2 regions of the Yersinia canariae genome follow, and region 1 is predicted to be linked to the other one. Evidence: predicted binding sites of a transcription regulator. Region 1 holds the regulator's gene; the other holds the start of a gene.

Region 1 (5,351 bases):
AGTATGGCGGGTCATCAGTTCGTTTTGGCTCGGGGTGACATTCAAACGCGGAGTTTGGTGGTATAGCGCGAGACAGATGGCATCAAGCAGGGTAGTTTTGCCCGCCCCTGTAGGGCCGGTGATAGCGAATAACCCGTTGCTGGCAAAGGGTTCTGCGGTGAAATCTATCTTCCATTCACCCTGTAGAGAATTAATATTTTTCAAGCGTAGACTTAAAATTCTCATGCAGGTTGCTCCTCTGCAGCATCTTTACCTAGTGTGATGTCCACCACCACTTGATTGAACATTTGGCGCATGCGCTCTTGGCGTGGCTCGGCTAAATCCGCTTCCTGCGCCAGTCTGCGCTCAAATACATCTGTAACACTCAGCTCATTGAGTGTTTCTTTTTCCTGGCGTTCAATGCTGTTATTGCGCTGTTCTTTACTGCGCCGCAATAGCACCACTTCCACCGGAAGTTCCGCGGCCAATGCCTGGATTCGTCTTTGAATATCAGTGAGATAGTCTTGCGTTGCGACTTCTATATCTAGCCATACCGGTAAGCCCTGATGGTTAGCAAATTCGGCTAACTGTTGCTCTATTTGCGCCAAATCGCCTTTGATTAACTTCATTGGTTGAAATTGTGGGATGAAGAGTGGGGTCACTGATGTTAAAGCTTGCTGAGCAAATTCAACCAGATAAACACTTTTCTCGCTGCTCAATTCATCAAAACTTAAAGCGATTGGTGAGCCGCTATAACGGATATGCTCGGTTTTCGCAACTTGCTGAGCGCGATGGATATGACCCAGAGCAATATAATCTGCTGGGGGGAAAGCTTGTGCCGGGAAAGCATCCAGTGTGCCGATATAAATATCACGTACCGAATCTGTGGTGGTGACCCCGACTGTGGTCAAATGCCCAGTGGCGATAATAGGCAAGGGCAGCCCCAGTTCCGTGCGCCGCTCTAGCGCTCGCTGATAGAGCGCCTGATAGTGAGCGGCAATTGCTTCTTGTAATGCCAGTTGTTTTTGCTCACCGGACTCACCGGCCTGACTGGTAACTAAGTCGCGCGGTCGCAAAAAAGGAATAGCACAAAGCAAGGCCGCTGGCTGGCCCTGATGGTCTTTCAGTATAATAACTTGTTGATCCAGATTGTTATTGGCGCAGGAAATGACTGTGGTATTCAAATAAGAAAGCAAACCCCGAGATTCATTCAGCGTTGATACTGAATCATGATTTCCCCCCAAAACAATCAACTGGCAATTTGTTGCCTGGAGTTCGACCACAAAACGGTTATACAGCTCACGGGCATAGCTGGGTGGGGAGCCAGTATCAAAAATATCCCCTGCAACAATCAGCGCATCAACCTGATTTTCTTCAATCTGTTCAATAAGCCAGTGTAAAAAAGCCTGATGTTCAGGCGCACGACTTTTGGTAAAGAAATGCTGGCCTAAATGCCAGTCAGAGGTGTGAATAATGCGCATAAATCTCCCGCTATGGCAGGTTGTCTTTCAAAGATAATGGCGCTGATTATAAACGCTGCCCGCCGGATGTCGCGGCTAAAAGCAGGGTGTGAGGGAAATCTCCGAGACGCCTCGCAAACTTGAGCACTGCATTTTGCAATTATCATGAAATTTATCACTATGCTTATTGCTTACAAGAGCGCGATGTTTTTCATAAAAATGTCACAAAAGTGACGCATAATGGCATCCGAAATCAAATAGTGACCACTAACTTACTGGCAGGGTTGATGATGGCAAGACGCATACTGGTAGTTGAAGATGAAGCACCAATCCGTGAGATGGTGTGCTTTGTGTTGGAACAGAATGGCTACCAACCGTTAGAAGCCGAGGATTATGACAGTGCAGTCACGCGTTTGTCGGAGCCTTTCCCCGATTTAGTGTTATTGGACTGGATGTTACCTGGGGGCTCAGGTATTCAGTTTATTAAGCACATGAAACGTGAAGCGCTGACCCGCGATATCCCAGTGATGATGTTGACCGCCCGTGGCGAGGAAGAAGACAGAGTGCGCGGTTTGGAAGTCGGGGCGGATGACTATATTACCAAGCCTTTTTCACCCAAAGAATTGGTGGCGCGCATCAAAGCCGTCATGCGCCGGATATCGCCAATGGCGGTTGAAGAAGTCATTGAAATGCAAGGATTGAGTTTGGACCCGTCCTCACATCGGGTTATGGCCAATGAGCAAGCGCTGGATATGGGGCCGACCGAATTTAAGTTATTGCACTTCTTTATGACCCATCCTGAGCGAGTTTACAGCCGTGAACAGTTGCTTAATTATGTCTGGGGCACTAACGTTTATGTAGAAGATCGCACTGTTGACGTGCATATTCGTCGGCTACGTAAGGCGCTTGAAATTGATGGCCATGACAGAATGGTGCAAACTGTCCGGGGAACCGGATACCGTTTCTCAACGCGCTACTGAGTTTTCAGTGCCGGAGAATTCGTTGTGTTAGAACGTTTATCATGGAAAACGCTGGCTTTAGAGCTGGCCCTTTTTTGTTTGCCCGCATTATTGTTAGGTGCCTTTATCGGGTACCTTCCTTGGTTATTATTGGTTTCAGTTATCGCAGCACTGGTCTGGAATTTCTACAACCAACTTAAATTATCTCATTGGCTGTGGTTAGACCGCAGCATGACTCCGCCTTCTGGGCGCTGGAGTTGGGAGCCTTTATTTTACGGCTTATACCAGATGCAACTGCGAAATCGTCGTCGGCGTCGTGAATTAGCGCTACTTATCAAACGGTTCCGTAGCGGTGCCGAATCATTACCTGATGCAGTCATTATGACGACAATTGATGGCAATATTTTCTGGTGTAATGGTTTGGCTCAGCAATTGCTGGGGTTCCGTTGGCCGGAAGATAATGGCCAGCATATTCTTAACTTACTGCGTTATCCTGAATTCAGTCAGTATCTGCAACAGCAAGAGTTTTCTCGTCCATTGACCCTGCAACTCAATAATGGTTATTACGTTGAGTTCCGCGTGATGCCTTATTCTGAAGGCCAATTGCTAATGGTGGCTCGTGATGTGACCCAAATGCGCCAGCTAGAAGGGGCTCGGCGTAATTTCTTTGCCAACGTTAGTCATGAGCTGCGCACTCCTCTGACAGTCTTGCAGGGGTATCTGGAAATGATGCACGACCAGGAATTAGTTGGGCCATTACGGGATAAAGCACTAGGGACGATGCAGGAACAGACCAAGCGAATGGATGGGCTGGTTAAACAATTATTGACGCTGTCGCGAATTGAAGCAGCGCCTAATGTGGACATGAATGAGCAGGTCGACATTCCGCGGATGCTGAAAATGTTACAGCATGAGGTACAAGCGCTGAGCAATGGGCGTCATGAGATTACTTTCCGAATTAACGAGCAGTTGAAAGTCTTTGGCAATGAAGATCAACTGCGCAGTGCTGTTTCTAATCTGGTTTATAACGCGGTTAATCACACTCCAGATGGCACCAAGATTGAGGTGTGCTGGCAGCGCACTGCACAAGGCGCACAATTTCAGGTTAGTGACAATGGGCCGGGGATTGGCCCTGAGCATGTGCCGCGCCTTACAGAGCGCTTCTATCGGGTGGATAAGGCCCGTTCAAGGCAAACGGGTGGCAGTGGGTTGGGGTTGGCAATTGTGAAACATGCATTGAGCCATCACGATGCGCGTTTGGATGTCATGAGTGAAATCGGTTTGGGGACGAGATTTATTTTTACCCTACCGAATCGGTTGATTGTTCCGACGGTTTTAACCGAGAATGCAGTCAAATCCTAAGACTGCATGGACACCAAGTTGATGAGATGGGGAAAACTGGCGCTGTTGTATGCCCTGCTAGGGTGGGGCTACGGCGCTATAGCGCAACCAGTAGCTGTTTCGCCTGTCGCTGAGGTTCAGGCGCTAAAGCCTCATACTCTGTCTGGTAATCTTTCCAGTGTCGGCTCCGACACCTTAGCTAATTTGATGTCTTTATGGGCTGATGATTTCAATCAACACTACCCCGGCGTTAATTTGCAAATACAGGCAGCAGGTTCCTCTACCGCTCCGGCGGCATTGGCGGCAGGAGCGGCTCAACTCGGGCCGATGAGTCGGCCAATGAAAGCGGCTGAAATCACCGCATTCACTCAACGTTATGGTTATCCGCCACTTGCTGTTCCTGTTGCGGTAGATGCATTGGTCGTTTTTGTTCATCAGGATAACCCACTGAACAAAATGACTTTATCTCAGCTCGATGCTATTTTTTCGCAAAATCGCCGCTGTGGAGAACCTCACCGCATCCAGCGCTTTGGTGAACTCGGGCTGAAGGGAGGTTGGGCGGCGCGATCTCTGCAACGCTATAGCCGAAACTCAGCCTCTGGCACTTATGGTTTTTTCAAGCAGAGAGTGCTGTGTGATGGTGATTTCGATAATAATATCAATGAACTGCCCGGATCTGCTTCCGTTGTGCAAGCTGTTGCCGGTTCATTAAATGGTATTGGTTATGCCAGTATCGGCTTTCGAAACAGTGGCGTTAAATCACTCTCACTGGCTGCAAATGGTCAGGATTATGTGATGCCGACCCCGGAGAATGTTAAAGATGGGCGCTACCCCTTGTCGCGCTATCTGTATATTTATATCAATAAAGCACCGGGCAAGCCGCTAGAGCCGTTGACTGCGGCCTTTCTTGAGCGCGTTTTATCGCCAGAAGGGCAAAAACGCGTGACTCATGACGGCTATTTACCCCTGCCTCCTGAGATGCTGAGTCATACGCGAAAAGCGCTAGGTTTTGCTGATTAACTTGCTTCAAATATCCCTTTTCAGTGCCCGTCTCTGCATCTAAAATTATTCAATTAGCTAAATATATCGCTTATAAATTTGACTGAGTTTATCCGGCGCTATCAACCATAAATTGTTAACAGTTGGATATAAATGATACAAATCATATGGCGTGTATTTCTTTAAATCTGGCATGATTAACTGGTTTGATTAGATTGTATGGATGAAGACTCTGCTTTTATGATCCAGACTTGCCTTTCTCCGCTATAAACGGTCTACTTACCGCCGTTGTTGGCCTATTCCACCTGCAAATAACTTCAAAAACACTGCATACTGACGAAATTGATTGCTTATTAACCGCTGGAGTTTGCGTTTATCAGAGCTTTGTATCGTTTCGATCACGTCGGAAAGACCACAACTTAGGACTTTTTCTTTTGGTCATTTAACTAGGCAACGCACATCACTATGAGTCATCGTTTATCGTCTAAAGATATTATGGCATTAGGTTTTATGACCTTTGCCTTATTTGTTGGCGCCGGCAACATCATCTTCCCGCCGATGGTTGGTTTACAATCGGGTGAACATGTTTGGTGGGCCGCGCTGGGCTTCTTGA
Region 2 (5,351 bases), 1.3 Mb from region 1:
CGCCAAATTAATATTGAGTGGGAGGCATCGCCTCCCACTCTTATTTTTATTATATGATCGTTTTTTAACTCGCCGATATAGGCGGACCAGACTCCTATAAAATGAAGCAGAAAATGAGCCTATCAACTAACACCAACCAGACCCAGGCTTGGCTGGAAAGCCTTCGGCCAAGAACACTGCCACTGGCCTTTGCCTCTATCGTGACCGGCTCAGCTCTGGCTGTCTGGCTCGATAGTTTTAAACCCGCAGTCGCCTTGCTTGCCTTATTAACAGCTGGCCTGCTGCAAATTTTGTCCAATCTCGCCAATGATTATGGTGATGCCATTAAGGGCAGTGATACCGAAGAACGTATCGGGCCATTGCGCGGCATGCAGAAAGGGATGATTACTCGCGAGCAAATGAAAGTCGCGCTGATAATCACTGTCAGCCTGACAGCCATTTCGGGTATCGCCCTCATTACCGTCGCCTGTGAGAAACCCAGCGACGTGTTAGGTTTTTTACTGCTCGGGCTGATGGCCATTGTAGCCGCCATTACCTACACTGTCGGCAGTAAACCCTATGGTTATATGGGGTTAGGTGATATTTCGGTATTAGTCTTCTTCGGCTGGCTGAGTGTCGCCGGGACTTATTATCTTCAATCCGGGCACTTTGACAGTGTCGTCATGCTACCCGCGACCGCCTGTGGTTTACTGGCAACCGCGGTGTTAAATATTAATAATTTGCGCGATATCGAAAATGACAAAGCCAATGGCAAAAACACATTCGCAGTGCGTTTAGGCCCCGTCGTCGCGCGTTATTACCATGCTCTATTGATTGCCGCCGCTATCTTCTGTCTGGCGTTATTTAGCATGCTGAATCTGCATAGCTGGGCGGGTTGGATTTTTATTCTGGCCGTTCCCCTGCTGGTCAAACACGCCTTATTTGTACTGCGTGAACCTACAGCCGCGGGCATGCGCCCGATGCTCGAACATATGGTCAAAGCCGCTCTACTGACCAATATCCTGTTCGCTATTGGCCTAGTGCTCAGTTAATTCAGCCTTTTATTTCCCCGGGCAGCGCCAATAGAACCTGCCCGGAGTGATTTAACAATTGATGATTTTGCCAACAGTAGCCAGAAAGGGATATACTTAACATCCCAGCCGCAACCAGACGTTAATCCTATGAAATATGATACTTCCGATCTCTGTGATATCTATCATGAAGAGGTAAATGTGGTAGAACCACTGTTCTCCAATTTTGGCGGACGTACTTCATTTGGTGGCAAGATAACCACTGTAAAATGTTTCGAAGATAACGGCTTGTTGTTTGATCTACTGGAAGAAAATGGTCTTGGCCGTGTTTTAGTCGTCGATGGCGGTGGTTCAGTGCGCCGCGCATTAATCAATGCTGAGTTAGCTGACTTGGCATTGAAAAACGAGTGGGAAGGCATTGTGGTTTACGGTGCTGTCCGTCAGGTTGATGAACTGGCCGAATTGGATATTGGTATCCAGGCGATGGCCGCGATTCCTGTCGGTGCCGCAGATGAAGGTATTGGTGAGAGTGATATCCGCGTTAATTTTGGCGGGGTGACATTCTTCTCCGGTGACCACTTGTACGCAGACAACACCGGGATTATCTTGTCAGAAGAACCATTGGATATTGAGTGATATCTCTCTGATTTATAGATAATTCTCATTAGATAGGGCGATATTGATATCGCCCTTTTTGTTGCCCTTCAGACTCAAAGTGGCTACGTGACTAGAGGCTTTTAACTGTGCATGAGTGATGTTTTAAGCCAACTGGCACTCAGACCTCTTCCATCTTTCCCAACAGTGCCCGCAGACGATCCTGCCAAACATGCTGTTCTTGTTTCAGTTGCTCATTTTCGCGCACTAGCGCTTCACGGCCACCAGCAGCTTCCTGAACTTCTTGGGACAGGGTGTTATTTTTCTCTTTCAGCTCTTCAATTTCCATCTGTAATAAAGTGATGGTATCAATCGCCTGCTGAACTTTAACTTCCAATTTCTCAAATACTTCAAATGACATTCTTCGGTCCCCTTATGGTAGCAAGGCGTACATCTCTTGGTCGCAGTCATCATTCTTAACTTCAGTTGCTGCATTAACTAAAGCAACCACTGAGAAATGAAACTGCTGTGAATACTGATTTATCGCGCTATATCCATCGAACGAGTGCACCAAGCGCTATGTTTTAGGTGCCCGAGCGCACAAGCAACGCAGTTTGATAAAAACGATGGTCTTGTAAAGTGATGACCTTGTAGGGCGATTGTATGTAGCCAGTCCCCACCTGTCTAGCGCCATACCGGTACAAACCACACTCTGTAGCAATTTCGTGTCAGGAACCATCAGCAAAAACTGAAAAACCACTATGACCCATCGTGTAAAGTTATACACCCCCTTAACAACTAAGGAAGAAAGTACTGGTCTGATCACACTTTTAAAGTCCCTTAAGAGCCGTGGATAACGCGAAATCGCTCATTTTTATGACACACAACACACATTTTGATTTCGCTATTTCTCGTTTGTGCTCGTTAACGATAAATTTACATCACTCCCTTCGCAGTCCGAAGGGCAAAAATAAGAAATACCCTATAAATCTCTGTCTCTAGGACATCTACTATGAGCCAAACCGCTAGTTCGACCTTGAAGGGCCAATGTATCGCGGAGTTTCTCGGTACCGCTCTACTCATCTTTTTTGGTGTGGGCTGTGTCGCCGCATTAAAATTGGCAGGAGCCAGTTTTGGGCAGTGGGAAATTAGTATTATTTGGGGCCTGGGTGTTGCTATGGCCATTTATCTCACAGCAGCGATTTCAGGCGCTCATCTTAATCCGGCAGTCACCATTGCTTTGTGGTTATTTGCCTGTTTCGATCGCCGTAAAGTTATTCCCTACATTTTGGCGCAAATTGCAGGTGCATTTTGTGCAGCGGCCTTGGTGTTCGGCCTCTACTACAACCTGTTCATCGATTTTGAACAGACTCATCAGATAGCACGCGGCAGTGTTGAGAGTCTGAATCTGGCAGGCATTTTCTCTACTTATCCAAACCCTCACATTTCTGTTTTCCAAGCTTTCCTGGTTGAAACCGTTATTACCGCTATTTTGATGTGCCTTATCTTAGCGTTGACTGATGATGGTAATGGTATTCCACGCGGCCCACTGGCCCCGCTCCTGATTGGTATTCTGATCGCCGTTATCGGTGGTTCAATGGGGCCATTGACCGGGTTCGCATTAAACCCAGCACGTGACTTTGGTCCAAAACTGTTTGCTTATTTTGCAGGCTGGGGCGAAATCGCCTTCACTGGCGGGCGTGACATTCCTTACTTCCTGGTACCAATATTCGGGCCTATCGTGGGTGCATTAGTGGGTGCATTCGGTTATCGCGCTCTGATTGGTCGCCATTTACCCTGCGATGTGTGTGCCGTTGATGATGAAGAAACCACGGTGACGACCACAGAACGCAAAGCGTAAATAATAGATACTTAGAAACGGCAACTTAAAAGTAGGCTAACTATGACAACCGAAAATACTACTCCAAAGAAATATATTGTCGCGCTTGATCAGGGAACCACCAGTTCCAGAGCAGTGGTGCTGGACCACGATGCCAATATCGTGAGTGTTTCTCAGCGTGAATTCACCCAAATTTACCCGAAAGCAGGTTGGGTTGAGCACGACCCAATGGAAATATGGGCGACCCAAAGCTCCACTCTGGTCGAAGTGCTGGCCAAAGCAGGTATCAGTTCTGATGAAATTGCGGGTATCGGTATCACCAACCAACGTGAAACAACCATTGTTTGGGACAAAGCAACGGGTAAGCCGGTGTATAACGCGATTGTCTGGCAATGTCGACGCACCGCAGACATCTGTGAAAAGCTGAAAAAAGAAGGTCTGGAAGAATACATCCGCTTCAATACTGGGCTGGTGGTCGACCCTTACTTCTCTGGCACCAAAGTTAAATGGATCCTCGATAACGTAGAGGGCGCGCGTGAGCGTGCTGAGCGCGGCGAACTACTGTTTGGTACTGTGGACACCTGGCTTGTGTGGAACATGACTCAGGGCCGCGTACACGTAACGGATTACACCAACGCATCACGCACCATGATGTTTAATATCCGCACCAAAGAGTGGGATGAGCGCATGCTGAAGGCGCTGAATATTCCGCGCGCCATGTTGCCTGAAGTTCGCCCATCCTCAGAAGTTTATGGCCAGACCAACATTGGTGGTAAAGGCGGTACACGTATTCCAATCGCAGGTATCGCCGGTGACCAACAAGCAGCACTGTTTGGTCAACTGTGTGTACAGCCGGGGATGGCGAAGAATACTTACGGTACTGGCTGCTTCTTGTTAATGAACACCGGGACTGAAGTGGTTCAATCCAAAAATGGCCTGTTGACCACTATCGCCTGCGGCCCACGCGGCGAAGTGAATTATGCACTGGAAGGGGCAGTATTTATTGGCGGCGCATCCATTCAATGGCTGCGTGATGAGCTGAAACTGATTAGTGACTCATTCGACTCTGAATATTTCGCGACTAAAGTCAAAGACAGTAATGGTGTGTATGTGGTGCCAGCCTTCACCGGCTTGGGCGCCCCATATTGGGACCCGTATGCCCGTGGCGCTATCTTTGGCCTGACTCGTGGTGTGAACAGCAACCATATTATCCGTGCAACACTTGAGTCTATTGCTTATCAAACTCGTGATGTATTGGATGCTATGCAAGCAGATTCCGGTGAACGGCTGAAATCACTGCGCGTTGATGGCGGTGCAGTCGCGAACAACTTCCTGATGCAATTCCAAGCTGACATTCTGGGCACGCGCGTTGAGCGCCCGGCAGTACGTGAAAGCACCGCGTTGGGTGCCGCATTCCTAGCGGGTCTGGCAACTGGCTTCTGGAGTGATCTGGATGAAGTGAAGAGTAAAGCGACCATTGAGCGCGAATTCCGTCCAGGGATCGAAACCACCGAACGCGACTTCCGCTATAAAGGCTGGAAGAAAGCAGTGGCCCGCGCCCAAGCTTGGGAAGAGCACGAATAATAACGGTCTGCGGGTAAAATCGAGTCTGTTTTAAGCTCTCTATAACGCGCCATTATCCCCCGATGGCGCGTTTTCTATTGTGAAAAATCTCATCACACCAAAAGACACCCTTACAGCTTCACTTCACAAAGATGATAGAATTCCTGCTTACATTCTTCTATCTTCTATTACCCTAAATAATTCGAGTTGCAGGAAAGCGGCAAGTGAGAGAAGCACCAAGAGCTTACATTAAGTAAGTGACTGGCGTGATTGAGCGTAGCCAACGCAGATGCAGCTTGAAGTATGACGGGGATACAGGTCTAACCATGAAACGTGAATTAGCC

What was found. The regulator PhoB, encoded in region 1, activates phosphate uptake and scavenging genes when phosphate is short. The targets are predictions, from matches to a motif close to CTGTCATAAAACTGNCNNAT.
Region 2: a site for PhoB is predicted at 2,468-2,487, ahead of F0T03_RS00490 (MIP/aquaporin family protein). Genes of this name have one in related genera too.

The regions. Positions count from the first base shown of each region.
Region 1 covers NZ_CP043727.1:3,499,264-3,504,614, reverse strand. Annotated here, with positions in the region: gene F0T03_RS16225 (AAA family ATPase) at 1-225, opposite strand, end outside; gene sbcD (exonuclease subunit SbcD) at 222-1,460, opposite strand; gene phoB (phosphate response regulator transcription factor PhoB) at 1,730-2,419, shown strand; gene phoR (phosphate regulon sensor histidine kinase PhoR) at 2,444-3,760, shown strand; gene F0T03_RS16205 (PstS family phosphate ABC transporter substrate-binding protein) at 3,782-4,759, shown strand; gene brnQ (branched-chain amino acid transport system II carrier protein) at 5,204-5,351, shown strand, end outside.
Region 2 covers NZ_CP043727.1:103,475-108,825, reverse strand. Annotated here, with positions in the region: gene F0T03_RS00505 (1,4-dihydroxy-2-naphthoate polyprenyltransferase) at 114-1,031, shown strand; gene rraA (ribonuclease E activity regulator RraA) at 1,161-1,646, shown strand; gene zapB (septal ring assembly protein ZapB) at 1,786-2,025, opposite strand; gene F0T03_RS00490 (MIP/aquaporin family protein) at 2,617-3,465, shown strand; gene glpK (glycerol kinase GlpK) at 3,508-5,028, shown strand; gene glpX (class II fructose-bisphosphatase) at 5,334-5,351, shown strand, end outside.